Regions from separate parts of the Rhizobium hidalgonense genome, predicted to be linked through region 3. Evidence: riboswitches for the same ligand, from Rfam matches in the RefSeq annotation. Region 3 holds a riboswitch; each other region holds the start of a gene.
What was found. Region 3 has a riboswitch for cobalamin ahead of cobU (bifunctional adenosylcobinamide kinase/adenosylcobinamide-phosphate guanylyltransferase). Riboswitches for the same ligand answer to the same signal wherever they lie in the genome.

Region 1: another riboswitch for cobalamin. It lies ahead of FFM81_RS08065 (ABC transporter substrate-binding protein); the one in region 3 lies ahead of cobU (bifunctional adenosylcobinamide kinase/adenosylcobinamide-phosphate guanylyltransferase).
Region 2: another riboswitch for cobalamin. It lies ahead of metE (5-methyltetrahydropteroyltriglutamate--homocysteine S-methyltransferase); the one in region 3 lies ahead of cobU (bifunctional adenosylcobinamide kinase/adenosylcobinamide-phosphate guanylyltransferase).

Annotation. Positions count from the first base shown of each region.
Region 1 is NZ_CP054027.1:1,705,374-1,715,694, forward strand. Features, by position in the region: gene ftsZ (cell division protein FtsZ) at 1-740, opposite strand, end outside; gene FFM81_RS08040 (hypothetical protein) at 989-1,450, shown strand; partial or broken gene ilvB (biosynthetic-type acetolactate synthase large subunit) at 1,797-3,507, shown strand; gene FFM81_RS08050 (hypothetical protein) at 3,616-4,029, opposite strand; partial or broken gene FFM81_RS32650 (hypothetical protein) at 4,235-4,432, opposite strand; gene FFM81_RS08055 (hypothetical protein) at 4,550-5,143, shown strand; gene blh (bifunctional sulfur transferase/dioxygenase Blh) at 5,257-6,537, shown strand; cobalamin riboswitch at 6,705-6,959, shown strand; gene FFM81_RS08065 (ABC transporter substrate-binding protein) at 7,116-8,132, shown strand; gene FFM81_RS08070 (FecCD family ABC transporter permease) at 8,129-9,169, shown strand; gene FFM81_RS08075 (ABC transporter ATP-binding protein) at 9,166-9,930, shown strand; gene FFM81_RS08080 (hypothetical protein) at 10,042-10,321, shown strand, end outside.
Region 2 is NZ_CP054027.1:484,108-494,428, forward strand. Features, by position in the region: gene FFM81_RS02320 (DJ-1/PfpI family protein) at 1-172, opposite strand, end outside; gene FFM81_RS02325 (DUF779 domain-containing protein) at 261-653, opposite strand; gene adh (aldehyde dehydrogenase) at 854-2,362, opposite strand; gene FFM81_RS02335 (helix-turn-helix domain-containing protein) at 2,531-3,490, opposite strand; gene msrB (peptide-methionine (R)-S-oxide reductase MsrB) at 3,694-4,179, shown strand; gene FFM81_RS02345 (TIGR03862 family flavoprotein) at 4,176-5,384, opposite strand; gene FFM81_RS02350 (MerR family transcriptional regulator) at 5,457-5,879, opposite strand; gene FFM81_RS02355 (heavy metal translocating P-type ATPase) at 5,951-8,197, shown strand; cobalamin riboswitch at 8,237-8,505, shown strand; gene metE (5-methyltetrahydropteroyltriglutamate--homocysteine S-methyltransferase) at 8,610-10,321, shown strand, end outside.
Region 3 is NZ_CP054027.1:1,845,370-1,855,690, reverse strand. Features, by position in the region: gene FFM81_RS08790 (nuclear transport factor 2 family protein) at 1-20, shown strand, start outside; gene FFM81_RS08785 (helix-turn-helix domain-containing protein) at 20-814, shown strand; gene cobO (cob(I)yrinic acid a,c-diamide adenosyltransferase) at 820-1,455, opposite strand; gene cobN (cobaltochelatase subunit CobN) at 1,452-5,597, opposite strand; gene cobW (cobalamin biosynthesis protein CobW) at 5,602-6,651, opposite strand; gene cobU (bifunctional adenosylcobinamide kinase/adenosylcobinamide-phosphate guanylyltransferase) at 6,656-7,180, opposite strand; cobalamin riboswitch at 7,507-7,902, opposite strand; gene FFM81_RS08760 (chloride channel protein) at 8,155-9,945, shown strand; gene FFM81_RS08755 (adenylate/guanylate cyclase domain-containing protein) at 10,000-10,321, opposite strand, start outside.

The DNA of each region.
Region 1 (10,321 bases), 140 kb from region 3:
GCAATTGCGGCTTCCGCCGCCTTCATCGCGCGGCTCTCGCCGGAGGCTTCGCCCGTGCCCATCATGGCGCGGCCCATACCTTGCATGACCGACTTCACGTCGGCAAAATCGAGGTTGATCAGGCCTTCCTTGACGATGAGATCGGTAATGCAGCCGACGCCGGCATAGAGCACACGGTCGGCGGTCATGAACGCATCGGCGAAAGTGGTTTTCGCGTCGGCAATGCGGAAGAGGTTTTGATTGGGAATGACGATGACCGTGTCGGCTGCCTGGCGAAGCGCCTCGATGCCGACTTCCGCCGTCCGCATGCGGCGATTGCCCTCGAAGGTGAAGGGCTTGGTGACGACGCCGACGGTCAGGATGCCGGCCGCACGCGCGGCGCGGGCGATGACTGGGGCAGCACCGGTGCCCGTCCCGCCGCCCATGCCGGCGGTGACGAAACACATATGCGATCCCGCCAGATGATCCATGATCTCATCGATCGACTCCTCGGCAGCCGCATGGCCGATCTCGGGGAGCGAACCGGCGCCGAGACCCTCCGTCACGTTTGCACCGAGTTGAATGCGCCGCGTCGCCTTTGATGTGGCGAGGACCTGGGCGTCCGTATTTGCGGCGATGAATTCAACGCCCGCCAGCTTTTCCGCGATCATATTGTTGATCGCATTGCCCCCACCACCGCCGACGCCGATTACAGTAATATGCGGCCGCAGTCCCGAAATGCCGCTCTTGGCGTCCGTCATCGCACTCTCCTTGATGTTCTTTCACGCCACGCCCTCGTCGTGCCTAGCGAATCGACGCCTAGGATAGCCGCCCAACAAGGCGGAGGCGAGGCGAAAGACGTCTCGGGGCGACACTCCTGTGTACGTCGTCTTCATCGATCGCGGCCATGGCCTTTGCTGATTTCGCTCACTGGCCCACAAGGCATGAACCAAAGCCGCGCTGCGGTGTTTACAGACAGGCTTCTTTTTCCGGCAAAGGAACGATCCCCATGCAAAAACTTCTCCTTTCAGGCCTTGCTCTTGCGGCATTGGCCGGCACAGCCTTCGCGCAACAACCGCCTGCTCCGCCAGCCACGGGGACACCGCCCGCAGCGGCCGATACGGGCTCGCCACCGCCGCCGACGCCTCCACCACCGAATCCGTCTGCTTCCGGTGATGACGAGCCGATGACAAGCGAGCCGGATGCGCGGCCAAGAGATCGCCCCGATTACCGGTGGCATGGATCGAGGGGCGATATGGGCTTCCACGACGACAGGGGTTTCCGTGGCGACAGGGGCTTCCGTGGTTTCCGCGGTCATCGGCCGTTGCTGCCGCCGCCGTCGAAGGCCGCCCATTTCCGGATCGAGGACGGGGACACCAGGATTGATCTGAAATGCGCCGAAGACGAACCGATGAAAGCCTGCGCCGACCTGCTGCTCCAGGTGATGGACCGCCTGCAAGGCCAGGACTAAGCTTGAGCATTCTGGCATAACCAGAATGAAATACGACGGTGCGACCGCCCGCATTCTCGCGCGGGCGGCTTCGTCCCCTCCGGAAGCATTGACGGTGCGCCGATTTACCTCTAGCTATGCTGCCCATGAAAATGGCAATGGTTCTGGCAGTGGTGATCGGGCGCATGGGCAGGGTGGTGTAACCATCCGGCGAAAGCTCCCATGCGCGGTAAGCAGGCTCCTGACGGGGCCTTTTTTTATGCCCTGAATCCGGGCGGGCGCCTCGTCGGACTTCCACACATCATTACACTGATCAAGGAACGGAACCATGAGATCCCGTCATTCCATCGACATCCCGCGCGCGCAGATGACCGGCGCGGAAATCGTTCTCCAGGCGCTGAGAGACAACGGCGTCCAGCACATTTTCGGCTATCCCGGCGCTGCCGTGCTGCCGATTTATGACGAGCTTTTCCAGCAGGAAGACATCAGGCACATTCTGGTTCGCCATGAGCAGGGCGCCGGCCATGCCGCCGAGGGTTATGCACGCTCGACGGGCAAGGTCGGCGTCATGCTGGTTACATCGGGTCCCGGCGTCACCAACGCGATCACGCCGCTGCAGGATGCCTTGATGGATTCCGTGCCGCTGGTCTGCCTGTCCGGCCAGGTGCCGACGGCGCTGATCGGCTCCGATGCGTTTCAGGAATGCGATACCGTCGGCATCACCCGAGCCTGCACGAAACACAATCGGCTGGTCGGCGACGTCAATGACCTTGCAGCCACCATCCACGAGGCCTTTCGCATCGCCAGATCCGGCCGGCCCGGCCCCGTTCTGGTCGACATGCCCAAGGACGTGCTGTTTGCGAGCGGCAGCTACAAGCCGCCGGAGGTCGTCGCCCCGAGAACGAGCCACCAGCCGGACCGTCGCGGCGAGATCGGGGAGATCGAGGCTGCGATCGCTCTTATGGCAACGGCGTGCCGGCCGGTCATCTGCGTGGGCGGCGGCGTCATCAATTCCGGCCCTGAAGCGGTAAGACTGCTGCGCGAGCTGGTCGATCTCTGCGGCTTTCCCGTCACGTCGACGCTGATGGGGCTCGGCGCTTATCCCGCTTCCAGCCCGAACTGGCTGAAGATGACCGGGCTTCATGGCTCCTATGAGGCCAACATGGCGATGCAAGACTGCGACCTCATACTCTGCATCGGGGCGCGTTTCGACGGTGGGCTCACCTCCAGCGTCGATGGTTTGTCACCGAGTGCCCGGAGGATTCATATCGATATCGATGCTTCCTCGCTCAACAAGACCGTACGCGCCGATATCGCCATCCGCGGCGATGCCGCCAAGGTGCTTGCCGACCTCGTTCGTGTGTGGCGGGCGCTGCCGCGGGCACCGGACCGGGCGAGACTGACCGAATGGCGGAACGCGATCGCGGGCTGGCTGGCACGGCGATCGTTTTCCTACGCGATGCGCGAGGACGTCATCATGCCGCAATATGCCATCGAGCGGCTTTATGAACTGACCAAGGATCGGGAAACCTACATCACGACGGAGGTCGGCCGGCATCAGATATGGGCGGCGCAATATTATCGCTTCGAGCAGCCGAACCGCTGGATGACATCAGGTGGCCTGGGGACGATGGGATACGGGCTGCCCGCCGCCCTCGGCGTGCAGATCGCCAATCCCGACAGCCTCGTCATCGACATAGCGGGCGATGCCTCGGTGCAGACGACGATGAAGGAAATGTCGGCCGCCGTGCAGCACAAGGCGCCGATCAAGATCTTCATTCTCAACGGCGGCGATCAGTTAACGCAACGGCAGCACGGAAACCCGGATTTCGTAAAACTTGCGGAAGCCTATGGCGGACAGGGCATTCGCTGCGAGAGGCCGGCCGAACTCGACGATGCGATTACGGAGATGATCGAGGTGAACAGGCCTGTTCTGTTCGACTGCCGCGTCGCCGAATTCGCCGCGCCTGCCGACGACTGGGGCGGGCAGGGCGTATCATAATATGTTGCTGCCCGGCGAGGTTGGCGACGCGCTGTTTGCCGCGTCAGCCGATGTTGGCGGAGAGAGTCGCGTCTAGCGACTTTGGAACACGGTTTGAAATGTCAGTCGCAGCTGTGGATTCTGCGACTGACATCGAGCCATCAGGCCTCCGGCTTTAGGGAGAGGTTTTCAGCGCTCGGGCCGGCTATTTGATGACGCTTACGTTCATCACGGTCTCCTGGATCTTCCCGTACCCGTAGGGCGATCTCAGAACGAACCTGTCACTGCCGATGTAGCCTGGCTCCGGTGTATAATATCCAACCACGCCTCCAACCTTAACCGTCCGGCATTTCGCCAGCTTTCCGGTTGCGCCGGGAAATACCGGTTCGTGGACAATCTGGAGACGGCCATGCTTGGGCTGTTCCACGATATGCGTGGCCGGATAATCGGCGTGGCTGCAATCGTCATTGATATGCCAGGTCTGGCCTATCTTCGTCTTTTCACCACTGAGCGCTGTTATCGATTTGGACTTTTGCCTGAAGCTGTCGGAGGTTGTGGTGCAGCTCGAAAGTGAAATTGCTGCGATTGCCAGTATCAAGTATGAAAAAATGCTTTTCACTATAAATCCTCAACTTTTGCTTGAATGAATATTGGATTTTTCTGAGGAGTCAATCAGGGTGCGAAACCGGATCCGGCAGTCGATGGCCACCCTCGTCCTTCGAGGCCCCTGCGGGACACCTCAGGATGAGGGCGGAGAGAGGACGCGGCTTGTGTCACCGGAATGTTCTGCGGCGTGCCAACGGCCAGACTCTGCGTGGCGCGGCTCAGCCGCAACCCATCGCAGCGGGAAACCTTTGCCGACCGAGTGAATGCTGTCGACTCGATGCCAGGCGCCTCACACGCCATTCCCGAGCGATCACCCGCCAGGCGGCCGGCGGGGTAGCGAAGGCGCGGGAGAAGGCGCGGTTGAAGGCGGCTTCGGTGGCGTAGCCTGCGTCGTCGGTGATCGCCGCGATTGACTGTGAAAAGCTGGGGCTGGGCAGAAATGTCTGCGAAAGCCTCCCGCCGCAATGCTTGCACGAAACAATGGACCTGTGAGATTGTGCATTTGGGATTGCATGATCAGGGCGGAGTGGCGGATGCGGCTGGGTGACATGCAGTCTGTTCTTCAAATCAGCGTTGCGTTGAATCTGGCGTATTTTTCGTTTCGCGAGATACGCACGCCGGCTTTGAAGCAATACGATCGCGCCATGAGGCAGACCGACGAGACCATTGCGCGGGCTCTGGCGCTTTACCGATCGGTACCGAAACCGGAAAAGATCTTGCCGGGCAGCGAGGAGACAAGCGCTTGGATGACGGCGGATGTGGAGGCTCAGAAATTGAACCTTCATATCTGGAACCAGCGTCGTTCGCAGGCACCGTACAGCGAAAACATGTATTCTTACGATAAGGCTGTCAGCTACGCGGCGCTTGTTGTCGGCGCCATCGCTTTCGTTCTTCTGGTACTGTGCTCTGCCTTTGCGGGAGAGGCCATTCGCATTCGCTATTTTCTCGGCGTCACCGGGATTTGCCTTCTCCCGACCATGATGGCTGTCGCCTACAGCTGGCTGATAGCGGGCATGGTGGAAAAAGAGATTGGCATCGTGAAGGACAGGGCGCTCGCTGTCGAACAGGAGATGCATCGCTTTACAGAGAAGGTGCCGCGCAAATATTTCTCCGCGCCGGCACTATAGGACGTGAGGCTTGCAGCATGGTAGAGCGCGCATCCTTGCGCTCAACAATATACTTATGAGATTGTATCGATATACATGCGATACTGTATGATGCAGGCAGCGCGGGGGCTTCGATGACATCCGTGAAGGTCAATGAACAGATATCGGTGGCGGGGCAGCCCGATGCCGCCGGTTTTGCCGCTTTCGCGGCAGACGGCTTTGCCGCCGTCATCAATGACCGGCCGGATGGGGAGGAGCCGGGGCAACCCGGCAATGCAGCGGAGAAGGCTTCCGCAGCCGCCGCCGGGCTCGCCTACAGCTTCGTGCCGGTGAAGGGGACCGAGATCACCGAGGCCGATATTCACGCCTTCCAGGCCGCGATGACGCAAGCGAAGGGACCGATCGTTGCCCATTGCAAGAGCGGCACGCGGGCGCTGACGCTCTATGCGCTCGGCGAAGTGCTGGACGGGCGGATGAAGCCCGGGGATGTCGAGGCGTTCGGTCAAAATCTGGGCTTCGATCTTGCCGGCGCGCGCCGCTGGCTGGAAAAACGGACGGGGCAGGCGGCTGATGTGAAGGCCTTCTTCGAACCCCGCACCAGCAGTGTGCAATACGTCGTTTCAGACCCGGCGACGAAACGCTGCGCCGTCATCGACCCGGTGCTTGATTTCGACGAGATGTCGGGTGCGACGGGAACGGCCAATGCCGATGCCATCCTCGCGCATATCGAAAGCGAGGGGCTGGCGGTCGAGTGGATCCTCGACACGCATCCACATGCCGATCATTTCTCCGCCGCGCATTACCTCAAAGGAAAGACCGGCGCGCCGACGGCGATCGGCGCCCATGTCACCGACGTCCAGCGGCTCTGGAAGGAGATCTACAACTGGCCGAAGTTCGAAGCCGACGGCTCGCAATGGGATCGGCTGTTTGGCGATGGCGACACTTTCGAGATCGGCGGGCTTGAAGCCCGCGTGATGTTCTCGCCCGGCCACACGCTTGCCTCGGTGACCTATGTGATCGGTGACGCCGCCTTCGTTCATGACACCGTGTTCACGCCGGATTCCGGCACGGCGCGCACGGATTTCCCCGGCGGCAGCGCCAGCGCCCTCTGGCACTCGATCCAGGCGATCCTGTCGCTGCCCGAGGACATCAGGCTGTTTTCCGGCCACGACTATCAGCCCGGGGGCCGTCACCCGCGCTGGGAAAGCACGGTGGCCGCCCAGAAGCGCGCCAATCCGCATATATCAGGCATCGACGAGGCCGGCTTCGTGGCGCTGCGCCAGGCACGCGACCGAACGCTGCCGAAACCGAAGCTGATGCTACACGCGCTACAGGTCAACATCCGCGGCGGACGGCTGCCCGAGCCGGAGGATAATGGCCGGCGCTATCTGAAGATCCCGCTGGATGCGTTGTAGCAAGGCGCAGCGTTGCGGCGCGTGCTTCGAGGCATCGCACTCGCAGGCTGCGCATCGCAGCATGAGGGACGTTGGCGGATGCCGCGAGCCACGACAGACAGCGCTCCCACGTTCCCTCTCCATTTCTCAACTCCCCCGCAATAGTCATTGACGCCGCCCGGGCAGGCGACGTAACTGGGGGCGACGGTTCCCTGAAGATGACTCCAAGGGGATTAATAGGGAACACGGTGAGGACGACCCAGTAGGGACCGAGACCGTGGCTGCCCCCGCAACTGTAAGCGGATTGTCCATCATCCCGGGGCGAGCGCTTCAGCGTCCATCCCCAGGGGCCTTGGCCCAGCCACTGCGCATAGCGTGCGGGAAGGCGGTTGAAACGGCGTATATCCGCAAGCCAGGAGACCTGCCGTCAATCACGATCCAATCAACCGGGCGGGGATGCCCGGACAAGGAACAGACATGATTGACCTTCTGAACCTTTGCCTCATATCGGCATGCATCCGTCTCGATTGGGCCTCCTGCGGCGTAATCTACGCGTAAGCGTGATTTCTGCCCCTCTTTTCCCTTCATCGAGGTTTTCCATGCGCCAAATTCTCGCCACCATGACATTTGCCTTCGGGCTCGCAGGCCTTGCGGCACCAAGCCTTGCCGCAACCCAATATCCGCTGACCATCACCAATTGCGGCCAGCCGGTGACCTTCCAGAAGGCACCGGCAAAGATCGTCTCGATCGGCCAGGGCATGACCGAAGTCCTCTTTTCGCTCGGCCTTGCCGACAAGATCACGGGTACGGCCGTCTGGGTCGGTCCCGTCCTGCCGCAATATGCCGAGGCCAACAGCAAGATCAAGCGGCTTGCCGACAACGATCCGAGCTTCGAATCCGTCGTCGGGCAGGAGCCTGATCTGGTGGCGGCCGAGTTCGAATGGCATGTCGGCGCGCAGGGCTCGGTCGGCAAACGCGAGCAGTTCGCCGACCTCGGGATCAATACCTATCTCGCGCCGGCCGATTGCGTCGCCAAGGTCAACACCGACGGCGGTGACGGCGTGCGCAAGGAGCTGTTCACGATGGACCTGATCTACCAGGAAATTGCCGAACTCTCTGAGATCTTCGACGTCAAGGAGCGCGGCGATGCATTGATCGCGCAGCTGCAGAAGCGCGAGGCCGATGCCGTGGCGTCGATTTCAGGCGCATCGGGCAAGAACCTGCCGGTGGTCTTCTGGTTCTCCAGCAAGGACGTCAACGGCGACGCCTTTATTGCCGGCAAGAACAGCGCACCGGCCTATATCCTGAAGACGATCGGTGCGAGGAACGTCGTGACGACGGAAGAGGAATGGCCGCTGGTCGGCTGGGAAACCATCGCCCAGGCAAACCCTCAAGTCATCGTCATCGCGACGATGGATCGCCGCCGCTACGCGGCCGACGATCCCAAGGTCAAGGTCGACTTCCTCGAGAACGACCCGGTCACAAGGGAATTGGATGCCGTCAGGAACAAGCACTTCGTGATGATGGACGCGCAGTCGATGAACCCGACGATCCGGACGATCGACGGCATCGAGACATTGGCGAACGGCATCAAGTCTTTCGGCCTTTCGCAGTGAGCGCGATCTCCGCCAGGAAACAGGGATGGTGGGCGCCGGTAGCGCTCACCATTGCAGCGTTTCTGCTTCTCGGGCTGATGGTCAGCCTTGCCGTTTCCATCGGCGAGATCGCCATCCCGCTTGCGACGACGGCAGAGGCCGTCTTGAACCGGCTGTTCGGAACGGATTTCGAACTCAGCCGCATCCACCAGGGCATCGTCTGGGATTATCGTCTGAGCCGGGCGCTGGTTGCCGCAAGCGCCGGCGCGTCGCTGTCGCTTTGCGGGGCGATCCTCCAGGCGCTGCTGCGCAATCCGCTGGCCGAACCCTATGTGCTCGGCATCTCCGCCGGCGCCTCGACCGGCGCCGTCTGCGTGACGATCCTCGGCTTCGGTTATGGCGTTCTTGGTCTCTCGAGCGGCGCCTTTATCGGCGCGGTCATCGCTTTCCTGCTGGTCGGCTTCCTGGCGACGGGGGTCGGGGGAACCGGTGAGCGCATCATTCTTTGCGGCGTCGCCGGGTCGCAGCTCTTCAATGCGCTGACCTCCTACGTGGTGACAACATCGGCGAATGCCGAGCAGGCGCGCGGCATCCTGTTCTGGCTTCTCGGTTCGCTCAGCGGGGTGCGCTGGCCCGATGTCTATCTCTCGGTGCCGATCGCGCTGATTGGCTTCATCATCTGCATGGCTCATGTGCGGGCGCTCGATGCCTTCGCCTTCGGCACCGATGCGGCAGCCTCGCTCGGCATTTCCGTGCGCCGCGTCCAGATCGTGCTCTTCGGCACGACCGCGGCGATGACGGCAAGCGTCGTCAGCATGGTCGGATCGATCGGTTTTGTCGGCCTCGTCATTCCTCATGCCGCCCGCTTCCTCGTCGGGCCGTCGCATGGGCGACTGCTGCCGGCAACGGCGCTCGGCGGCGCGATCTTCGTGGTCGGCGCCGATATCGTTTCGCGCATCATCATACCGCAGCAGATCCTGCCGATCGGCGTCGTCACCGCGCTGTTCGGCGCACCGGCCTTCGCCGTCATTCTCTATCGCGTGCGGAGAAGCGCATGAGCATCCGGATCGACAAGGTGAGTTTTGCCGCCGGCGACACTGTCATCGTCAACGGCGTCAGCCTGGCCGTGGAAAAGGGCAAGGTGCTCGGCCTGCTCGGGCCGAACGGCTCCGGAAAATCGAGCCTGCTCAGATTGATCTGCCGCCTGCGCAAAGCTCGCAGCGGCGTCATCAGGCTTGGGGAAGACGACATTTCCTCGCTGTCGCGCGCAGACCTTGCGCGCCGTGTCGCCTTCGTCGAGCAGCAGTCGGCGACCGATACGCAACTGACAGTACGAGATGTCGTGCGGCTTGGCCGCACGCCGCATCGCGGGCTGCTGTCGTCCTGGGGCGCCGCGGATGATGCCGCCGTCGAAGAGGCCCTGTTGCGGGTAGGCATGCGAGAGAGGGCGGGCCAGCTCTGGCAGACGCTGTCGGGCGGCGAACGCCAGCGCGTCCATATTGCGCGATCCCTGGCGCAGGCGCCGAGCGAATTGCTGCTCGACGAGCCGACCAACCATCTCGACATCCAGCATCAGCTCGACATTCTCTCGCTGATCTCGAAACTCGGCATCACCTCTGTCGTCGCGCTGCATGATCTCAATCTGGCGGCGATGTTTTGCGACAGCCTGGCGGTGCTCGAGAAGGGCGAGGTCGTCGCCTCCGGCGCGCCGGAGGATGTGCTGACGGAGGATATGATCGGCCGGGTCTTCGGCGTTCGCGCCCATGTCCAGAAATCGGCCGTGCATGGCCGCCATCATATCCAGTACGTCATCGATTGAGGAACGCCCGGGGATTTCGACCTAAAGGGGCGCTGTGACCTCACTGGCCTTTTTTCTGGACTGGCGTATGATTTCGCAGGGCGCGTGCGCCCGGCCGAACGGAGTTTCGAGATGCTCGAACGAAATCAGTTTCCCCTGCGCCCTGTCGTCCCCGGCTTCGCTGTTGCCTGGGTCGTCCTCATTTCAGGTGCGAGCGTTGCGCTCAGCCTGCTTTTTGCCTGCGTCACACCCTTCGTAGCCCTGGCGGCGGTGTCGGCCGTCATTCTTCCCCGGCGGATGGCGGTGACCGCGGTACTGCTGGCCTGGTTCGCCAACCAGATGGTAGGATATCTCGTGCTCGGCTATCCCCAGACCTGGGACAGTTATGCCTGGGGCCTTGCGATCGGTGTTG
Region 2 (10,321 bases), 1.4 Mb from region 3:
TCTGGTCGCCCTCGAAATCATGGATGGCGGTGGCGACCGTCTCGCCGGCCTTCTTGCCGGGGCAGACGGCATCGACCGTATAGCCGCAGGCGAGCAGCGTCTGGAACGGCACCATCGTTTCGTAATCTTCGGTGAAATCACCGGTGATCATCAGGATCTTTGAGGCTGGCATCGTATCCTCCTTTGAAACCAACGGCTGGAGATTAGCAAACAGCGACAGGCAGAAGGTACTATGGGAATACTACAGGCGAAATTCCCGCTCAAAGCGGCCGGGCTCTCACATCCGGGACGGCGCAGGCCTCGCCGCCGCCGAAGAGGCGGGAGCGGGTGAGGAAGCGTTTCTCGCGGCCATTATCGAGCGAGAACATGCCGCCGCGGCCGGGCACGACATCGATGATCAGCTGGGTATGTTTCCACGCCTCGAACTGGCTGGCGCTGATATAGACCGGCACGCCGCCGATCTCGCCGAGTTTGACGTCGCTGTCACCGACCATGAATTCATTAGCCGGATAACACATCGGCGAAGAGCCGTCGCAGCAGCCGCCGGACTGGTGGAAGAGGATATCGGGATGATCGCGCGTGATCTCTGCGATCAGCGCGAGTGCCGCGTCGGTCGCGAGCACACGCGGTTCGCCGTTGACGGTGGTTTCCATGGTTTTCCTCCGCACGTTTGGGGAAAGGGATTCCCCTCCCCAACCCCTCCCCACAAGGGGGAGGGACTTAACTTATTGAAATGCCTCGCTCTAAAAGCGGCATATCCCTTGCTGAGAGTTCGGCAAGGAAAGCTGGTGGAGCGGCATCGTCAGCCCCTCCCCCTTGTGGGGAGGGGTTTTAAACCTCTCCCATATCAGTCTCAGAAGAAGCCGAGCGCCTTCGGGCTGTAGCTCACCAGCATGTTCTTGGTCTGCTGGTAGTGTTCGAGCATCATCTTATGGGTTTCTCGGCCGATGCCCGACTGTTTGTAGCCGCCGAAGGCGGCATGGGCGGGATAGGCGTGGTAGCAGTTGGTCCAGACGCGGCCGGCCTGGATCTCGCGGCCGAAGCGATAGCAGCGGTTGGCGTCGCGGCTCCAGACGCCGGCGCCGAGGCCGTAGAGCGTGTCATTGGCGATTTCGAGCGCTTCCTTCTCGTCCTTGAAAGTCGTGACCGAAACCACCGGCCCGAAAATCTCCTCTTGGAACACACGCATCTTGTTGTGGCCCTTGAAGATCGTCGGCTTGACGTAGTAGCCGTTCGCCAGTTCGCCGCCGAGATCGTTGCGCGTGCCGCCAGCCAGCACCTCGGCGCCTTCCTGCTTGCCGATGTCGAGATAGGCGAGGATCTTTTCCAGCTGTTCCGTCGATGCCTGGGCGCCGATCATCGTCGCGCTGTCGAGCGGGTTGCCCTGCTTGATCGCCTCGACGCGTTTGACCGCCTTTTCCATGAAGCGGTCGTAGATCGACTCCTGGACGAGGGCGCGGCTCGGGCAGGTGCAGACTTCGCCCTGGTTCAAGGCAAACATCGCAAAGCCTTCGAGCGCCTTGTCGAGGAAATCGTCATCCTCAGCCATCACGTCGGCGAAGAAGATGTTCGGCGATTTGCCGCCGAGCTCCAGCGTCACCGGAATGAGGTTCTGGCTGGCATATTGCATGATCAGCCGGCCGGTCGTCGTCTCGCCGGTGAAGGCGATCTTGGCAACGCGGGGGCTGGTCGCCAGCGGCTTGCCGGCCTCAAGGCCGAAACCGTTGACGATGTTGAGCACGCCGGGCGGCAGGAGATCGCCGACCAATTCGGCCCAGAGCAGGATCGAAGCCGGGGTCTGCTCGGCAGGCTTGAGGACGACACAGTTGCCGGCGGCAAGTGCCGGCGCCAGCTTCCAGGTGGCCATCAGGATCGGGAAGTTCCACGGAATGATCTGGCCGACGACGCCGAGCGGTTCGTGGAAGTGATAAGCGACAGTATCGTGGTCGATTTCGCCGATCGACCCTTCCTGGGCGCGGATGCAGGAGGCGAAATAGCGGAAGTGGTCGATCGCCAGCGGAATGTCCGCCGCCATGGTTTCGCGGATCGGCTTGCCATTGTCCCAGGTTTCGGCCTGGGCGAGCAATTCCAGTTTGTCTTCCATGCGCTGGGCGATCTTCATGAGGATATTGGAGCGCTCGGCAGCCGAAGTGCGGCCCCATTTCTCCTTGGCCGCATGGGCGGCGTCGAGAGCGAGATTGATGTCCTTTTCATTGGAGCGGGGAATGTCGCAGAGCTTGCCGCCGGTGACGGGCGTCAGGTTTTCGAAATATTTGCCTTCGACCGGCTCGCGCCATTCGCCGCCGATATAGTTGCCGTATTTCAGCTTGAACGGCGACTCGACGATTTTCTGATGAAGCATGTCATCCTCCCATGGTGATCCAGGTTCCAAGTGAACCAGTGGGAGGAAATTGTGCGGATTTTGCTGAAGGGAACAGGGGAGGTCTTCCATACCGCAGTGCACACTGTCGCAGACATGCGACAGATCGCATAAGGACCGCAGTTGTCGGCGGAACCTTCGGCCGCTTCGTCAATGCAGGTCGAACTTCTTCATCTTCCGGTGCAGGGTGGCGCGGCTGATGCCGAGCGCGACGGCTGCCTGCGAGACGTTGCCGCTGGTGCGCGACAGTGCCCGCAGCAAGGCTGCCTTTTCCGCTTCGATAATCTCTTCCTGCTGTGAGACACCAGCTTCATGCAGCGCATCGGCGGCCGGAATGCCGGCGGCAATCCGCTTGTCGTCCAGCTGCAGCGCGATGCGGGCGGCCCGTGTCGCGCCGAGCACGAGGTCGTGCCGGTCGACGGCAAGCAGGGCGGCGGCGGAATTGGCGCCGGCCGGGACCATCAGAAAGCGGGCGCCTATGAAGGCCGAACGGAAGAGGTTGAGTTCGATACGCATCGCCGCATCGCGCACGGTCTGCGTCAGGATCGCCAAGGTCATCTCGTTGACGTCTTCACGGCAGGTGGAGATGTCGAGGGCTGCGGCCAGCCGGCCACGATGATCGCGGATCGGCGCGGTCGTGCAGCTGAGGCTGGTATTCGAGCAGAAAAAATGCTGGTCGCGGAAGATGGCGACGGCGCGCTCGTCGGCAAGGGCGGTGCCGATGCCGTTGGTGCCGATGCTTGCCTCGGTCCAGACCGAGCCGGTCCAGAGGCCGAGTTCGTGAAATTCCTTGTCGTCGCCGGCAGCCCCACGGCGTTCCAAGGCGATGCCGTTCTTGTCGGTCAGAAGCAGGCAGCAGCCGGCCTTGCCAACGGTGTTAAAGAGGCGATCGAGTTCTTCCGTCGCGCTGGCGATCAGCTGCCCGGACTGCTCGCGGGCACGGCGGAATTCCTCGTCGGTCAGGCGCAGCGGCGCCCGTTCATCCTCGGGGGCGAGCTGGTGCATGGTCATGCATCGCCGCCAGGAGGCGACCACTGGAGAACTGGCCGCGGCGGAATCGCGCTGGGCAGACGTGTAGACGTGATCGGCATGTGCTGAGTTTTCGTGCATCGGCTCCTCCCACCGAAGCATAGTCTGATGGAAAAGCGGCGGGTTTGCAATCAGCCGGCGCCTGGTGGGTATCCAAGTGCGGCTCCTCCCGACAAAACAGTTGAATTCACATTTCGGTGTTCGAGCCGTCATCATGTAACAAAAGACCGCTCCTGTCCGTAGTTCTGTGCAGAAACGAAGTTTCCCGGCGAGGAGATCCGACGATGATGAACAGACGATTGTTGCTGATGGGTGTCGCTTTCGGGACGCTCGCGGTTCACTTGGGCCTGGCCGGCAAGGCGTTTGCCGGCGAGACCTTCGCGGTGACGCATAGCGAGGCTGAATGGCGCAAGCTGCTGACGCCGGATCAATATACTGTCCTGCGCCAGGCGGGAACGGAATCCCGCTTTACCAGCGCCTTGCTGCACGAGGAGCGGAAGGGCAATTTCGCCTGCGCCGGCTGCAATCAGGACCTTTTTTCCTCGGCGACCAAATTCGATAGCGGCACCGGCTGGCCAAGCTTCTGGGCGCCGCTGAAAGATGCCGTCGGCACCGAGAACGACTCCACCTTCGGCATGGTGCGGACCGCTGTGCATTGTAGCCGCTGCGGTGGCCATCTCGGGCATATTTTCGATGACGGCCCGAAGCCGACAGGGCTTCGCTACTGCATGAACGGCCTTGCCATGACATTCCATCCGGCCTCGGCCTAGCGCTGGATCCAGGCTTCGATGCCGCGCGCCGCCGCCCGGCCGGTCGCCAGACAGGCGGTGAGGAGATAACCGCCGGTCGGTGCCTCCCAGTCGAGCATCTCGCCGGCGACGAAGGTGCCCGGCAGCGCCTTCAGCATGAAGCCGTCGTCGATGCCGCTCCAGCGGATGCCGCCGGCCGAGGAAATCGCTTCGGCGATCGGCCGGGTTGCCAGAACGGGGATCGGCAGGGCTTTGATTATGCCGGCGAGACGTTCGGGGTCGGTCCGGTTGCGCTCGGGGGCGAGTTCGCGCAGCAAGGCCGCCTTGACGCCGTCGAGGCCGGCGCCCTTGCGCAGGCGGTTTGAGAAGCTCGATTTGGCATCCTGCCGCGCAAGATCGCGCGCCAGCCTTTCGGTCGTCCGGCCCGGGGTGAGGTCGAGCGTCAGGGCCGCGCTGCCGTGGGTCAGAAGCCGGTCGCGGAGGCTGGCGGCATTGGCATAGACGAGGCTGCCCTCGATGCCGCTTGCAGTGATGACGAATTCGCCGGGAAAGGTGCCGGCCTCGGATGTAGCGGTGACCGACTTCACCGGCTCGCCGGAGAAACGCTCGCTGAAGTTTTGGCTCCAGCCGACGACGAAGCCGCAATTGGCGGGCTGGAAGGCGTCGATCTCGACGCCTTTCTCCGATAGCCAGGGCAGCCAGCGCGCATCGGAGCCGAGGCGCGGCCAGCTTGCGCCGCCGAGCGCCAGCAGGGCGGCGTCGCAATGGACGATGCTGCGTCCTTCGGGCGTTTCGAAAAGGTAGCCCTCCTCGGCAAAACCGACCCAGCGATGACGGCTGCGCAGCGTGACGCCCTGCGCCTCCAATCGCCTGAGCCAGGCGCGCAGCAAGGGAGAGGCTTTCATCACCGTTGGAAAAACCCGACCGGACGAGCCGACGAAAGTTTCCGTCCCGAGCCCCGCTGCCCAATCCCTGATATCGCCAGGGGTAAAGGCATCAAGCGCGGGACGCAGACGGCCGGCGGCGGCGCCGAAGCGCGTGGCGAAACGGGCATAATCTTCGGAATGGGTGATGTTCAGGCCCGACTTGCCGGCCAGCAGGAACTTGCGGGCGAAGGTCGGCATGGCGTCGTAAACCGTCACCGCATGGCCGGAGAGCGAAAGCAGTTCGGCGGCCGCAAGGCCCGCCGGGCCGCCGCCGATGATGGCAATTCGCTTCTGGTTCATGGATGCCTTCGCCCGATTCTTTCTGCTGCAGTTTTGACGTGGGCGTTGGTTGCTTGCAAGATTGTCAGTTCGTCAGTGGCGCGAATGCGTGCACTGGCCGTGGTCGGCGAGAACCTCGATGACGCGGCATTGGTCGACCCGGCCATGGCCGCAGCCTTCCACCATGGTTTCCAGCTCGGCCTTCAGCGCCATCAGGCTGCGGATGCGCTGTTCGACCTCGACGAGGCGGGCCTTGGCGATGGCATCGGCCGAGGCGCAGGATTGGTGCGGATCATCCTGCAGGGTGAGCAGCGTGCGGATCGCCTCGATCTCGAAACCGAGTTCGCGGGCATGGCGAATGAAGGCGAGGCGGCTGATGTCGGCGGGCTCGAAGGAGCGCTGGTTGCCCTCGCTGCGGCTCGGCGCGGCGAGCAGGCCGATGCTTTCGTAATAACGCACCGTCGGCACTTTGACGCCGCTCTGGCGAGCCGCTTCACCAATGGTGATCTTTTTCATGATTTTTCTCTTGCACCTCTAGTCGCTAGAGGATGTAGGAGAGATGCTTCTGTTTGACAAGGAAGCGGATCATGGCTGAAACGAGCGAGACACGATACCGGGTCGGCGGCATGGATTGCGCCTCCTGTGCAACCAAGATCGATACCGCGGTCAGGCGCGTGGCGGGTGTCGCGGATGTTTCCGTCTCGGTGATGGCCGGCACGATGACCGTCCGGCATGACGGCAGCGATCTCAAGGCGATCGAGAAGAAGGTGACGGGGCTCGGATATTCCGTCTCGCCCTTTGCCGGAGGCGTGGCGCCGACACATGACCACGGCTCGCATGATCACGGCGATCACGTGGGTCACGATCACGATCACGAAGGCCATGACCACGATCACGCAGGTCACGATCACGGCCTTGCCCGTGGCGAAAAGGAAATCGAAGGTCTGCATGGACATGACCATGGGCCGACGACCGGTCCCTGGTGGCAGAGCAAGAAGGGCCGGCTGACCATCTTCTCGGGTGCAGCGCTGATTGCCGCCTATGCGATCGGCCATCTGGTGCCGGCGATCGGATCTTATGCCTTCATCATCGCCATGCTGGTCGGTCTGGTGCCGATCGCGCGGCGGGCGGTCATGGCGGCTCTCTCCGGCACGCCATTTTCGATCGAGATGCTGATGACGATCGCTGCCGTCGGCGCCGTCATCATCAATGCGGGGGAGGAGGCGGCGACCGTCGTATTCCTGTTCCTCGTCGGTGAGCTGCTGGAGGGCGTGGCCGCCGGCAAGGCGCGCGAAAGCATCCAGTCGCTGACCGCGCTGGTGCCGAAGAATGCGCTGCTCGAAGAGAACGGTCAGACGCGGGAGGTGCCGGCGGAGAGCCTTGTCGTCGGCGCGATCATCATGGTGCGTCCGGGCGACCGCATTTCGGCGGACGGCATCATCATCTCGGGCGAGAGCGCGATCGACGAGGCGCCGGTAACGGGCGAAAGCACGCCGGTGCGCAAGGGCGTCGATGCCGTCGTCTTCGCCGGAACGGTGAATGGCGACGCGGTGCTCAGGGTCCGCGTCACGGCGGCCGCTGCCGACAATACCATCGCCCGCGTCGTCAAGCTGGTGGAGGAAGCGCAGGAATCCAAGGCGCCGACGGAACGCTTCATCGATCGGTTCTCGCGCTATTACACGCCCGGCGTGGTCGTGATCGCAGCACTTGTTGCGGTCTTGCCGCCGCTGTTGTTCGGCGGCTTGTGGAATGAATGGGTCTATAAGGGCCTTGCCATCCTGCTGATTGGCTGCCCCTGCGCGCTCGTCATTTCGACGCCAGCGGCAATCGCCGCGTCGCTTTCGGCGGGTGCGCGGCGCGGGCTGCTGATGAAGGGCGGCGCAGTGCTGGAAACGCTCGGCAAGGTGACGATGGTCGCCTTCGACAAGACAGGCACGCTGACGGAAGGCAAGCCTCAGGTGACCGATATCGTTTCCTTCGGATTGAGCGAGGCGCAGGTGCTCTCGCGCGCCGCGGTGCTGGAGCAGGGTTCCAGCCATCCCTTGGCGCTGGCGATCCTTAACCGCGCCAAGGCGGACGGCCTTCCCGTGCCGCCGGCCTTCGAGCTGGAAGCACTGCCGGGCAAGGGTATCAGCGGCAAGGTCGGCGGCGAGACGCTGGACCTGCTGTCGCCGCCCGCTGCCCGCGAGCGCGGCGCGCTGGACGGCGAACAGGAAGCGCGCATCACTGTTCTGAACGACGAAGGCAAGAGTGTCTCGGTCCTGCTCGTCGATGGTGTTGCGGCCGGCCTCATCGCCATGCGCGACGAGCCGCGCGGGGATGCGCAGGCCGGGCTCTCCACACTGAAATTGGCAGGCGTCAAGGCGATCATGCTGACGGGCGACAACAAGCGAACGGCGGCAGCCGTTGCCGGCATGCTCGGCATCGACTGGCGCGGCGAGATGATGCCGGAAGACAAGCAGCAAGTCGTCGGCGAATTGAAGCGCCAGGGCTTCATCGTCGCCAAGGTCGGCGACGGCATCAACGATGCGCCGGCGCTGGCTGCTGCCGATATCGGCATCGCCATGGGCGGCGGCACCGATGTGGCGCTGGAGACGGCCGATGCCGCCGTGTTGCACGGACGCGTCGGCGACGTCGCACGGATGATTGAACTGTCCAAACGCACGATGCGCAACATCCTGCAGAATATTACCATCGCGCTCGGGTTGAAGGCGGTGTTCCTGGTGACGACGATTGCCGGCATCACCGGGCTCTGGGCGGCGATCCTCGCCGATACCGGCGCGACAGTATTGGTAACGATCAATGCGTTGCGACTGCTTCGAATAAAGATATAAACATTTCTTTATATTTCTTGACGGCATCCGCTTGCGGGCGCATTCTCGCGGCATCGTGGTTCTGCGGATCGTTCGGTCCGGAGCTAAGAGGGAATTCGGTGCGGCGCTGTGTTGAATTGCTGCATAATTTTATCCTGAAATGGAATCCGATTTCAGGAATTATGCAGTAGCGCCCAATCCGAAGCTGCCCCCGCAACTGTAGGCGGAGAGCCGCCGTCCAATTGACGTCACTGGGAAAGACGCCCGGGAAGACTGGACGGTGGCAACGACCCGCAAGTCAGGAGACCTGCCACGATCGATAACGTCCACGGGCGGGGTGTCCCGGTGTGCCGCCTTCTGCGAAACGGTACCTTCATGTCCGTTCGTCGATGCGTCTCGCCAGTGCCTTGCCCATAACCTTCGGGGTAAGGAAATGAGCATCAAGACTGCAAATCTCGGCTTTCCGAGGATCGGAAGCCACCGCGAACTGAAATTCGCGCTGGAAAGCTACTGGGCCGGCAAGAGCAACGCGGCAGCACTCCTGGAAACGGCGAAAAAGCTGCGCGCCGAGAACTGGGAGCTGCAGCAGCAAAAGGGGATCGCCATCATCCCCTCCAATGACTTCTCGCTCTATGATCATGTTCTCGATCTCGCGGTGATGGTCGGCGCGATTCCGGCCGCTTATGGCTGGAAGGGCGGTCCTGTCGATCTCGACACCTATTTTGCGATGGCGCGCGGCTCGACCGGCGAGAGCCATCACGGCGATTGCGGCCATGTCCACCATGGTCACGGGGTGCCGGCGCTGGAGATGACCAAATGGTTCGACACCAACTACCACTACATGGTTCCGGAACTCAGGCGTGACCAGGCGTTCACGCTGACTGCGAATAGACCGCTGGAGGCATTCCTGGAGGCGAAGGCGCTAAGTATCCATACGCGGCCGGTCATTCTAGGGCCAGTCACCTTCCTGAAACTCGCCAAATCCACCGAGGCCGGCTTCGACACGGTCGAGCTGCTCGACCGGCTGCTGCCGGTCTACGCCAAGATATTTGCCGAGTTGAGTGCGGCAGGTGCCGACTGGATACAGGTCGACGAGCCATGCCTCGTCCTCGATCTTTCCGACAGCGAGCGCGCCGCGCTCAACCAGACTTACCGGGCGCTTGGCGAAGTGGTGCCGGATCTCAAGATCATGCTCGCCGGTTATTTCGGCGACTTGGGCGACAATCTTCCGGCGGCAATTGAGTTGCCGGTCGCAGGCCTTCATGTCGATCTGGTGCGCGGGCCGCAGCAGGTCGAGATTCTCCTGGAAAGGACTCCTGATAGTCTCGTGCTGTCGCTCGGCGTCATCGACGGACGCAACATCTGGCGGGCCGATCTAAACGCCATCCTGAACAGGATCGCGCCGCTGGTTTCCAGGTTAGGGGAACATCGACTTCAAATCGCGCCGTCCTGCTCCCTCCTTCACGTGCCGATCGATCTCGATCTGGAAGCAGGGCTCGACGGCGAGCTGAAAACATGGCTCGCCTTTGCGACGCAGAAGCTGGACGAGCTTGCCGTGCTCGGCAGCGGTGCTGCGGACCGGAGCGGCGTTATCGGTGCGCTTGAAGCGTCTTTGCGCGCCGTCGCTGCCCGCGCCTCTTCCTCAAGGGTTCATGACGCCGGAGTTGCGGTGCGATTGGCAGGCATCGACGGGAGGATGAAACGCCGAGGTCGCGCATTCCTCGCGCGCAAAGCGCTTCAGGACGACCGGTTGCGACTGCCGCTCTTCCCTACGACGACGATCGGTTCCTTTCCGCAGACGCCGGAAGTGCGCAAGTCGCGCGCGGCCTATGTCAAGGGTGCGATCAGCGGCTCCGATTACGAGGCCTTCCTCAGAAAGGAGACGGAATCGGCGATCCGCTGGCAGGAGGAGATCGGACTCGACGTGCTCGTTCACGGCGAGTTCGAGCGTAACGACATGGTGCAGTATTTCGGCGAGCAGCTTTCAGGCTTCGCCTTCACCGCCCATGCCTGGGTGCAGAGTTACGGTTCACGCTATGTCCGTCCGCCGATCATCTTCGGCGACGTCTCGCGCCCGAAGCCGATGACGCTGGAATGGTGGCGTTATGCGCAATCGCTGACGGAAAAGCCGGTGAAGGGCATGCT
Region 3 (10,321 bases):
AATTGCCGGAAGCCGCCTGATGACGCCGGCCGCCCGCTCTCTCGGAGATCACCTGCGCGAATGGCGCCAACGCCGCCGCATGAGCCAGTTGGATCTCGCGCTCGAAGCCGAGATCTCGCAGCGGCATCTGAGCTTCATCGAGAGCGGACGCTCGACCCCGAGCCGCGAGATGCTGCTGCACCTTGCCGAACGTCTCGAGGTACCGCTGCGCGACCGGAACCCGCTGCTGCTGGCAGCGGGTTTCGCCCCTGTCTTTGCCGAACGCAAGCTCGATGACCCTGTCCTTCAGGCGGCGCGCCGTGCCGTCGATATGGTGCTCAAAGGGCACGAGCCCTTCCCGGCGCTCGCCATCGACCGCCACTGGACCCTGGTCGCCGCCAACGCCGCGATCGCTCCCTTACTGTCCGGTGTTGCCGATCAGTCGCTGCTTGCACCGCCCGTCAACGTGCTGCGCCTCAGCTTGCATCCGCAGGGATTGGCGCCACACATCGCCAACCACGCTGAATGGCGCGCGCACCTGCTCGACAGGCTGCGTCAGCAGATATCGGCCTCGGGCGATCCTGTCCTGGAAACACTGCTGAAGGAGTTGCGGTCCTATCCAGCGCCGGAACGGGCCGGCGAAGTCCATGCCGATTACGCCGGCATCGCAGTTCCCCTCCGGCTTGCGACCAAGGCCGGCTTGCTTTCGCTGATCTCGACAACGACGGTCTTCGGCACGCCCGTCGATATCACTCTGTCGGAACTGGCCGTGGAGTCCTTCTTTCCAGCGGATGAAGAAACGGCCGCCATCCTGCGCAGCCTCGCACTCAATTGAGCGCTTCAGAACTCCACGCCGGGCTGGCCCTTGATACCGGAGCGGAAGGGATGTTTGACGAGTTCCATTTCGGTGACCAGATCGGCGATCTCGATCAATTCTTCCTTGGCGTTGCGGCCGGTCAGCACGACATGCGTCATATGGGGCTTCTCGCTCTTCAGGAAGGCAACGACCTCGTTGATGTCGAGATAGTCGTAGCGCAGCGCGATGTTGATTTCATCGAGCAGCACCATGGAATTGCGCTCGTCGCGGATCAGTTCCTTGGCCTTTTCCCAGGCAGCCGAGGCTGCAGCGACGTCGCGGGCGCGGTCCTGCGTCTCCCAGGTGAAACCCTCGCCCATGGTGTGGAACTGGCAGAGGTCGGAGAAATGCTTCTCGATCAGATCGCGTTCGCCGGTCCACATCGCGCCCTTGATGAACTGCACGACGGCGGACGGTTTGCCATGGGCGATGTGGCGGAAGATCATGCCGAAGGCGGAAGACGACTTGCCCTTGCCCTTGCCGGTATGGACGATGATCAGCCCCTTGCCATCGATCTTGGTGGCCATGATCTTGTCGCGCGCGGCCTTCTTCTTCGCCATCTTCTCGGCGTGGCGAGCATCGTCCTTGCCCGTTTCGTTGTCCGGGATCTCGTCGCTCATCGGTTCACCTCATTCTGTTGTTTGGCCAGGTCGAACCGGGCCGAATTGCTGCGCGGCGTCCAGAGGCTGCGGTCGATCGCCTCGCTGAGCCGCTCCCTCATCTCGTCGAATGCCGCCGGATTCTTCTCCATCATGAAGTTGGCGACTGCCGGATCGGTGACGAAGGCCTGGTAGACCGCCTCGAAATGATGCGCACCGACAGCATTCGTCGTCGCTGCGAAAGCGAAGAGATAATCGACGGTGGCGGCGATCTCGGCCGCTCCCTTGTAGCCATGGCGCATGACGCCCGCTATCCATTTCGGATTGACCACGCGCCCGCGCACGACGCGGCCGATCTCTTCTTCCAGCGAACGGATCACCGGCCGCTCGGGCCTGGAATGGTCGTTGTGATAGATCGAGGGACGCGCGCCGGCGAGCTGTTCGGCCGCCGCCGCCATGCCGCCTTCGAACTGGTAGTAATCGTCGCTGTCGAGCAGATCGTGTTCGCGATTGTCCTGATTCTGAATGACGGCCTGCACCGAGCGCAGCCGCTCCTCGAACAGGCCGCGTTCGGCCTTGCCCTCTTCGCCGGCGCCATAGGCATAAGAACCCCAGACGAGATAGGCCTCAGCAAGATCGGCGCGCCGCTCCCAGCCCTTTTCGTCGATCAGCGCTTGCAGGCCGGCGCCATAGGCTCCCGGTTTCGAGCCGAAGACCCGGTAGCCGGCCCGGCGTTTCGCCGCGACAGCATCGAGACCGGCAACTGCCAGCCTTGCCGCCTCGCCGCGCATGCGCGCTGCGATCGGGTTGTCCGCCTCGTCCTCCTCAAGCGCGCCGACGGCGCGGACCGCCTTGTCGAACAGGGCGATCTGCTCGGGAAAAGCATCGCGGAAGAAACCGGAAATGCGGAGCGTCACGTCGACACGCGGCCGCCCGAGCATCGCTTGCGGGATGATCTCATAGCCCGTGACGCGGCGCGAACTCATGTCCCAGAGCGGCTTGACGCCGATCAGCGCCAGCGCCTGGGCGATATCGTCGCCGCCGGTGCGCATGTTCGACGTGCCCCAGGCGGTCAGCCCGAAGGAGACCGGCCATTCGCCGTGATCCTGCACGTAGCGGCGCACCAAAAGCTCGGCCGATTTTTTGCCCAGCTCATAGGCCGCCGGCGTCGGCACGGCGCGGCTGTCGACGGAGTAAAAATTGCGGCCTGTCGGCAGCACATCCGGACGCCCGCGCGTCGGCGCGCCGGAGGGGCCGGGCGCGACGAAGCGGCCGTCGAGGCCGGCAAGCAGGCCTTCGATCTCGGCCCGTCCGCAGGCGAGGATCGAAGGCTTGAGACGGGTCTCGATCTCGGAGAGTACCGCATTCGTCGCCTCCCATTCCGCGGGGCTGGCGATCTCGCCGGAGACGAGTTTGGCCGCCAGCAACTCGATGCGCTCGACAGTGTCGCCGTTGCTGCGCCAGGGGGCGTCGAGAAGGTCCGCGAGGATGGCGGGACGTGGGCCGGCCCAAAGGGCAGCCATGTCGCAGTCGAGCGGGTCGAAGGAAGACCCCTCCCCAACCCCTCCCCACAAGTGGGAGGGGCTTGCGGGGCGCACCGTCTCCACGTCATCTCTGATCGCAGAGGTAGCCGCGAGCGCAACGGCAAGTCCCTCCCCCTTGTGGGGAGGGGTTGGGGAGGGGTTTTTGCTGAACAGAGTTGGGGAGGTGTTTCCTAACGCATCCCCCGCAATCGCCCGCTGCAGACTCGCATCCCCACCTTCGCCCAGCCCGCGCGGCACCCGCGCCAGCGCCACCGTCAAATCCGTCAGCAGCCGTCCCTGCGGCGACACGCCGAACACGTGCAGCCCGTCGCGGATCTGCATCTCCTTGAGGTCACAGAGATAGGCGTCGAGCTTCTTCAGCGCCTCGCCCTCGCTTTCGCCGCTCGTTATCCCGGCATCCCGGTCGAGGCCGATATCGGTGACGAGGTCGAGAATCTGCCGGCTGAGCAGCCGGATGCGGCGGGGATCGCCGCCGGAGGCCTCATAATATTCGTCGACCAGCGCTTCCAGATCCTTGAGCGGCCCGTAACTCTCGGCTCGTGTCAAAGGCGGCGTCAGATGGTCGATGATGACGGCGGCCGCCCGGCGCTTGGCCTGGGTGCCCTCGCCCGGATCGTTGACGATGAAGGGATAGAGATGCGGCAGCGGCCCGAGGATCGCTTCCGGATAACATGTCTCCGACAGCGCCAGCGCCTTGCCAGGCAGCCATTCGAGATTGCCATGTTTGCCCATGTGGATAACGGCATCGGCGCCGAACTCGCACCGCAGGAAAGCATAAAAGGCAAGGTAACCATGCGGCGGCACGAGATCCGGCGAATGGTAACTTTCTTTGGGATCGATATTGTAGCCGCGCGCCGGCTGGATGCCGACGAGCACGCCGCCGAAGCGGGCGAAAGGCAGGGCGAAGACGCCCTCGCGAAAATACGGATCGCTCTCGGGATCTCCCCAGCGGGCTCTCACCTCGTCCTGAATCTGATTGGGAAGATATTCCAAGAAGCCATTGTAGCGACTCAGGGAAAGCGTCTCGCGGATGATCCTGCCGTCATGCCCTGAATTGGTCGGCCCTTGCATCAGATGCTGGATCAGCGCGTCGTCGTCGGCCGGAATATCGGCAAGCGGATAACCCGCGGCTTCCATCGCCCGAAGCACCTCGATGCTGCCGGCCGGCGTATCCAGGCCGACCCCGTTGCCGAGCCGACCGTCGCGGTTCGGATAGTTCGCCATGACGAGCGCGATGCGCCGGTCACGCGCCGGCCTTCCACGCAACCGCGCCCAATTGGCGGCGAGTTTCGCCGTATAGCGCACCCGGCCGGCGTCTGGTTCGCTGGCGACGATGTTCGTCTCGACCGCCGCATCGTAGCGCGCCGCCGTCTTGAAGGAGACTGCCCGCGCCAACACCCTTCCGTCGACTTCCGGCAGCGCCACATTCATGCCGAGATCACGCGCCGACAGACCTTGCGAGGAGGCAGCCCATGCCTCCCGCGACGAGGCCGACAGGATCGCCTGCAGCACGACCGCCCCATCCGCCTCCAGCACTGTCGGCTGCCGGTCCGCACCCGGGGCCGAAACTGCAAAGCCGGTGGTGTTGATGACGACATCGGGTTTCAGCGCCGAAAACACGCTCTCGATGATGCCCATCGAAACCGGATCCTTGAGGCTGTAGGCAAAGACCGGCAGCGGCCTCAGGCCAAGCGACTGCAAAGCGTCGATCAACGCCTCGATCGGCTTGGTTTCGCCGCTCTGCACGAGGGCGCGGTAGAAGCTGATGGCGACGATGGGGGAAACTGTAGGTTCGAATTCCACGTCTTCCGTCGAGCTTGGGGTACCCCCCTCTGTCCTGCCGGACATCTCCCCCACAAGGGGGGAGATCGGGGATGAGAGGCCTCGTGCCGCCTCTTCCGGCGAAAGTGCGGCATTCTCAAACGTTTCTTTTGTTGGAAGCCCAAGCGACTTGCCGATCTCCCCCCTTGTGGGGGAGATGTCCGGCAGGACAGAGGGGGGTACCACAACCTCCATCGATAAGGAGGGCACCTCCAGAGCCACCCGCCGCCACTCCTCGACCCCGATCAGCCCCCGCCCCGGCCACCAGATGCCGGCCTTCATCAAGGGTGCGGCCGGTGCCGGCTTCTCCGCCCCCGACAGCATCGCCCCGGCATAATCGAGAAAGGCCCGCGCATTGGCATCGCCGCCTTCGATCAGATAGGCCCAGAGCGCGTTCAGATCGTCGAGATCGACATTCGAAAAAGGCACAAGCCCCGCATCCGGCCTGGCATCGCCCGGCAGCACGGCAATCAACGCACCGCTGCGAGCCGCACAAGCATGCAGCGCCTCCAGTGCATAGTGGAAATAGCTGGCGCCGCCGAGCGCGCGCACGATGATCAGCTTGGCGTGCCGCACTGTCCGCTCGACATAGGTATCGACCGACATCGGGTGCTTGAGGCTCATCAGGCTCGCAAGCCTCAGCGAATGCCGCCCCTCGCCGCCGTGACGGGCGGCCGCGATCGCCGCAAGCTCGCTGTCGGCCGCCGACAGGAACAGGATATCGCCGGGCGTCTGCCCGAGGTCGATCGCCTCCTCGCCGTCGCTGATCGTTCCCTGTTGAGCCAGAAGCAGATGCATGGGCTTACGCCAGCGCCTCGATCGCCGCCCTTACCGCACCCTCATCCATTTCGTGCAGGCCGATGACAACGAGGCGCGTTGCGCGCGTTTCGCCCAGGCCCCAAGCCCGGTCGAAGTAATGGTCGATGCGGCTGCCGACCGCCTGCAGCTGCAGGCGCATCGGCTTGCCCGAGATATCGACGAAGCCCTTGAGGCGCAGCACGTCATGGGTTGAGATGATCGTCTTCAGCGCTTCGACGAAGCCGGCGGGATCGGCAACGGCGCCAAGCTCGACGACGAAGCTGTCGAATTCATCGTGATCGTGCGGCGCGCCGTCCTCATGCTCCAACTCGTGATGCGACTTGCGGTTGGCGATATCATCCTCCGTGCCGATGCCGAGGCCGAGCAGGATGCCGGCCGGAACCTCGCCGTTTTTCGCCTCGATAATCACCGGCTTGCGCACGGTGCGGGAGGCGACTTCGTCACGCACGCGGCCAAGGCCGGCGACGTCGATCAGGTCGGTCTTGTTGAGCACGATCAGATCGGCGCAAGTGAGCTGGTCCTCGAACAGTTCCTCGATCGGGCTTTCGTGATCGAGCGATGCATCCTCACTGCGCGCCGCATCAACGGCATCATGGTCGTCGGCGAAGCGGCCGGCGGCGACAGCCGCACTGTCGACCACCGTGATGACGCCGTCGACGGTCACCTGAGTGCGAATGTCGGGCCAGTTGAAGGCGGCGACCAAAGGCTGCGGCAAGGCAAGCCCCGAGGTTTCGATGACGATATGGTCGGGCCGCTGCTCTCGTTCCAGGAGCTTCGTCATCGTCGGAATGAAATCGTCGGCAACGGTGCAGCAGATGCAGCCATTGGTGAGCTCGATGATATCGTCCTCGGTGCAATTCTCAGCGCCGCAGCCTTTCAGCACCTCGCCATCGACACCGAGATCGCCGAATTCGTTGATAATCAGCGCAATCTTCTTGCCCCCGGCATTGGTGAGCAGGTTGCGGATCATCGTCGTCTTGCCGGCGCCGAGGAAGCCGGTGATGACGGTTGCTGGAATCTTCTGCTGGTTCATGGACTTAACCCTTCATTTTCATCGGCAGACCTGCCGCGATAAAATAGACTTCGGCGGCCTTCGCCGCGATCGATTGGTGCAGCCGGCCGGCATGATCGCGAAAATCCCGCGCCATGCGATTGTCGGGAACGATGCCGAGGCCGACCTCGTTGGAAACGAAAACGAGCCGCGCCCTGGCGCCAGGCAGGAAATCGGCAAGCGCCGTAAACTCCGCTGCCAAATCACGCTCCTCCATCATCAGATTGGTGACCCAGAGCGTCAGGCAGTCGATCAGCACGATGCGCCCCTCGCCGTCGATGGCGGCAAGCTTGCCGACAAGATCGAGCGGCTCCTCATGCGTCGTCCAGGAGGGACCGCGGTCGGCCCTGTGCTGATCAATGCGCGCCCGCATCTCGTCGTCCCAGGCGCGGCCGGTGGCGAGGTAGTGGCGACCGAGGCCGGTCGCGACGACGAGGGATTCGGCAAAACGGGATTTGCCCGAGCGTGCACCGCCGAGGATAAGGGTGGAGTTGGAGGGGGCGATCGTCATGCGCAGATGGCCTCGTGCGAGAATGCGACGCCCCGCCACACTCCCTCATTCCTTTGCTCGTCACAGGAATCCAGCCACGGCGCGTCCGCGCCGTGAATGACTCCATACAGACTCTCAAGAATTCTCCCGCGCCCAAGGACTTGGGCGCACTGGATTCCTGTGACGAGCACAGGAATGAGGGAGGATAGGAAAGTGCGTATCACACGCCCCTCACCGAGAGGGACGGAATGGCCACCCAATGGCGCCGCACCAGGCCGCGCCGAATTCAATCGTTCAGCCAAAACAACCTCCGTGCTGGCAGCGGGCCTCTTGCCCAGGGGTGGGCTTCTTGCCCGGCACGAATGGCAGGTCTCCTGGCTCGCGGGTATCGGCGGCGATCGGGGCGACCCGTTACGGTCGCCCCTGATCGTGCCAGCGGGTCTGCCTCGCCTTCCCGGCTGCATCGGCGAAGAGGTGGACGATTCGTAGAAATAGAGGCGTCCGACCCCGGTTGATCACCATGCATGTCCAGTGGCTTTTCCGGCATGTCGCCCGTCCCGTCCGCCTGCACCATTGCGAGGCCGCCGGCCGAAAGGGCTCGATGCCGGATGGAAGACCCTGACCGCTCTACAGTCGCGGGGTCGGCTGTGATGAAGGCCCCCGGTTTGGGTCCGCCCCGTCACATTCCCTTTTCATCCGGAAAGGCATTACACCGATCCGGAACCATCCGTTATATCTGGATGGTCAGGCGACCATCCGTTGAGGGATGGTTAGGCAAGCTCAAGGGTGAAGTCAACCGGCCTTGGCGGTGGGCCAATCGTTTGCGACGCGGCACGCTCGGCCAAACACGACTTACCCTACCAGAATTATCGTCATTTATCAGAGACTTACGTCATAAATATTTGACTCTCGCGCCGGCTTTTCGCCGCAATTGCAAGGCAAGCGGACGGCATCACCGCCCTTGACCGGGTCTCTCCCCGCCTAGTTGTCTAGCCATGTTTATGAAATTGGATCAGCGCCGCCTGCGCGCGCTGCGTGTTTTCTTTGATCCGGAGCGGTTGCGCGCGCTGACCCGTCGCAGCGAGGTCGGCCTGTCGCTCGCCGGCGCCGTCGTCGGCATCGCCTCGGGACTTGCCGTCACCGGTATGAGCTTCGTCTCCAATGAATTGCACCAGCTGGTCTTCGGCATATCGGACGACGAAAGGCTGAGCTCCTCATTGATCGAAGACAAGCTGCTGCTGCTCACCGCCCCCGTCGTCGGCGGCGTCCTGCTCGGTCTGCTGCTTTTCGTCCTGGCGAAACGGCGCAAGAAGCCAATGGTCGATCCGATCGAGGCGAATGCGCTGCATGGCGGCCGCCTGTCCTTGACCGACAGTATCATCGTCGCGGTGCAGAACCTGATTTCCAACGGTTTCGGCGCCTCGGTCGGCCTGGAGGCCGGTTATACCCAGCTTGCCGCCGGCCTCGCCTCGAAATTCGGCCTGAAGCTGCAGCTTCGCCGCTCCGACCTGCGCGTGCTCGTCGGCTGCGGTGCGGCCGGCGCCATCGCCGCCGCCTTCAACGCACCGCTGACCGGCGCTTTCTATGCCTTCGAGCTGATCATCGGCACCTATACGATCGTGTCGCTGACCCCCGTCGTCGTCTCAGCCCTCGTCTCGACCCTCATCGCGCGATTACTCACCGAGGGCGATTTCACCATCGATATCGGCAGCTTCGGCTCGGTCGTGCCGGCCGATTATATCCCGGCTCTACTGCTCGGCGTCTTTTGCGCCGGCGTCGGCATCCTGCTGATGCAGGGCGTCGCCTTCATCGAAGAACTGGCGCGCAAGAGCGCGATCGCCCCGCCCTTTCGCCCGGCGCTGGGCGGCATCGTTGTCGGGCTCTTGGCGATGATCTCGCCGCAGGTGCTTTCGGCCGGCCACGGGGCGCTACATCTCAACCTTTCCCGCGACGTGGCTGTCCCGGCGCTGATCGGCCTCTTTCTGTTGAAATCGCTGGCCTCGGCGATCTCGATCGGCTCGGGCTTCAGGGGCGGCCTGTTCTTCGCCTCACTGTTCATGGGCGCCCTGCTTGGTAAGCTTTTTGCTTATTGCGGTCCCTATTTCGCCGATGCGACGCTGACGCCCGTCATCTATGCCGTTGTCGGCATGAGTTCGCTTGCGGTCGCCGTCATCGGCGGGCCGCTGACGATGACCTTCCTGGCGCTCGAAATTACCGGCGATTTTCCGATCACGGCGCTGGTGCTCGCCGCCGTCATCACCTCCTCGCTCGTCGTGCGCTCGACCTTCGGCTACTCCTTCGCCACATGGCGCTTCCATCTGCGCGGCGAAAGCATCCGCAGCGCCCATGACGTCGGCTGGATCCGTAACCTGACGGTGGACAAGCTGATGCGCGCCGACGTCAAGAAGGCCAGGGCCGGTATCACGCTGGAAGAGTTCAAGCAGGCCTTTCCGATCGGCTCCACCCAGCGCGTTATCCTCGTCGAGGAGAGCGACAAATATCTGGGCCTCGTGCTGGTGCCGGAAATCTACGCCAACCCGACCGACGCGCAGGACGAGGGCAAGACGCTCGCCGATTTCATCCACTACCGCAACGATTTCCTGCAGCCACAGATGAACGCCAGGCAGGCGGCGGCGATCTTCGACAAGAGCGAAAGCGAAGCCCTTGCCGTCGTCAATAACCTGATCGAACGCAAGGTGATCGGCCAGCTCAGCGAAAGCCACACCCTGCGCCGCTACAGCGAAGAACTCGACCGTCGCCGCCGCGAAGTGTCAGGCGAGATCTGAGCCGTTACGACCTGCAGCGTCGCGCGTCTTTCAGACACACTATGATATTTCGAATCAGAGAGTAGCCACGGCAAGCTTGAACACATCGGCCCTCTTCGAAACGCCGCGCAATTCGAACGATCCCAGACGTTCGCAGGCAGTCCCGCAGGCGACGGCGAAGCTTTCCGACATCAGAAGGTGCTGGCCAAGTTCGCCGCAGAGTTTCTCCAGCCGCGAGGCCTCGTTAACCGCCCTGCCGATCACCGTGAAATCAAGCCGGCCGCGCGCGCCGACGTTTCCGTAGAAGACCTCGCCAAGATGCAGGACGACGTCGACGCCGATATCGGGACCGCCCTCACGCTTCCGCTGAAGGTTCAGAGCCTCGTTTGCCTCCAGA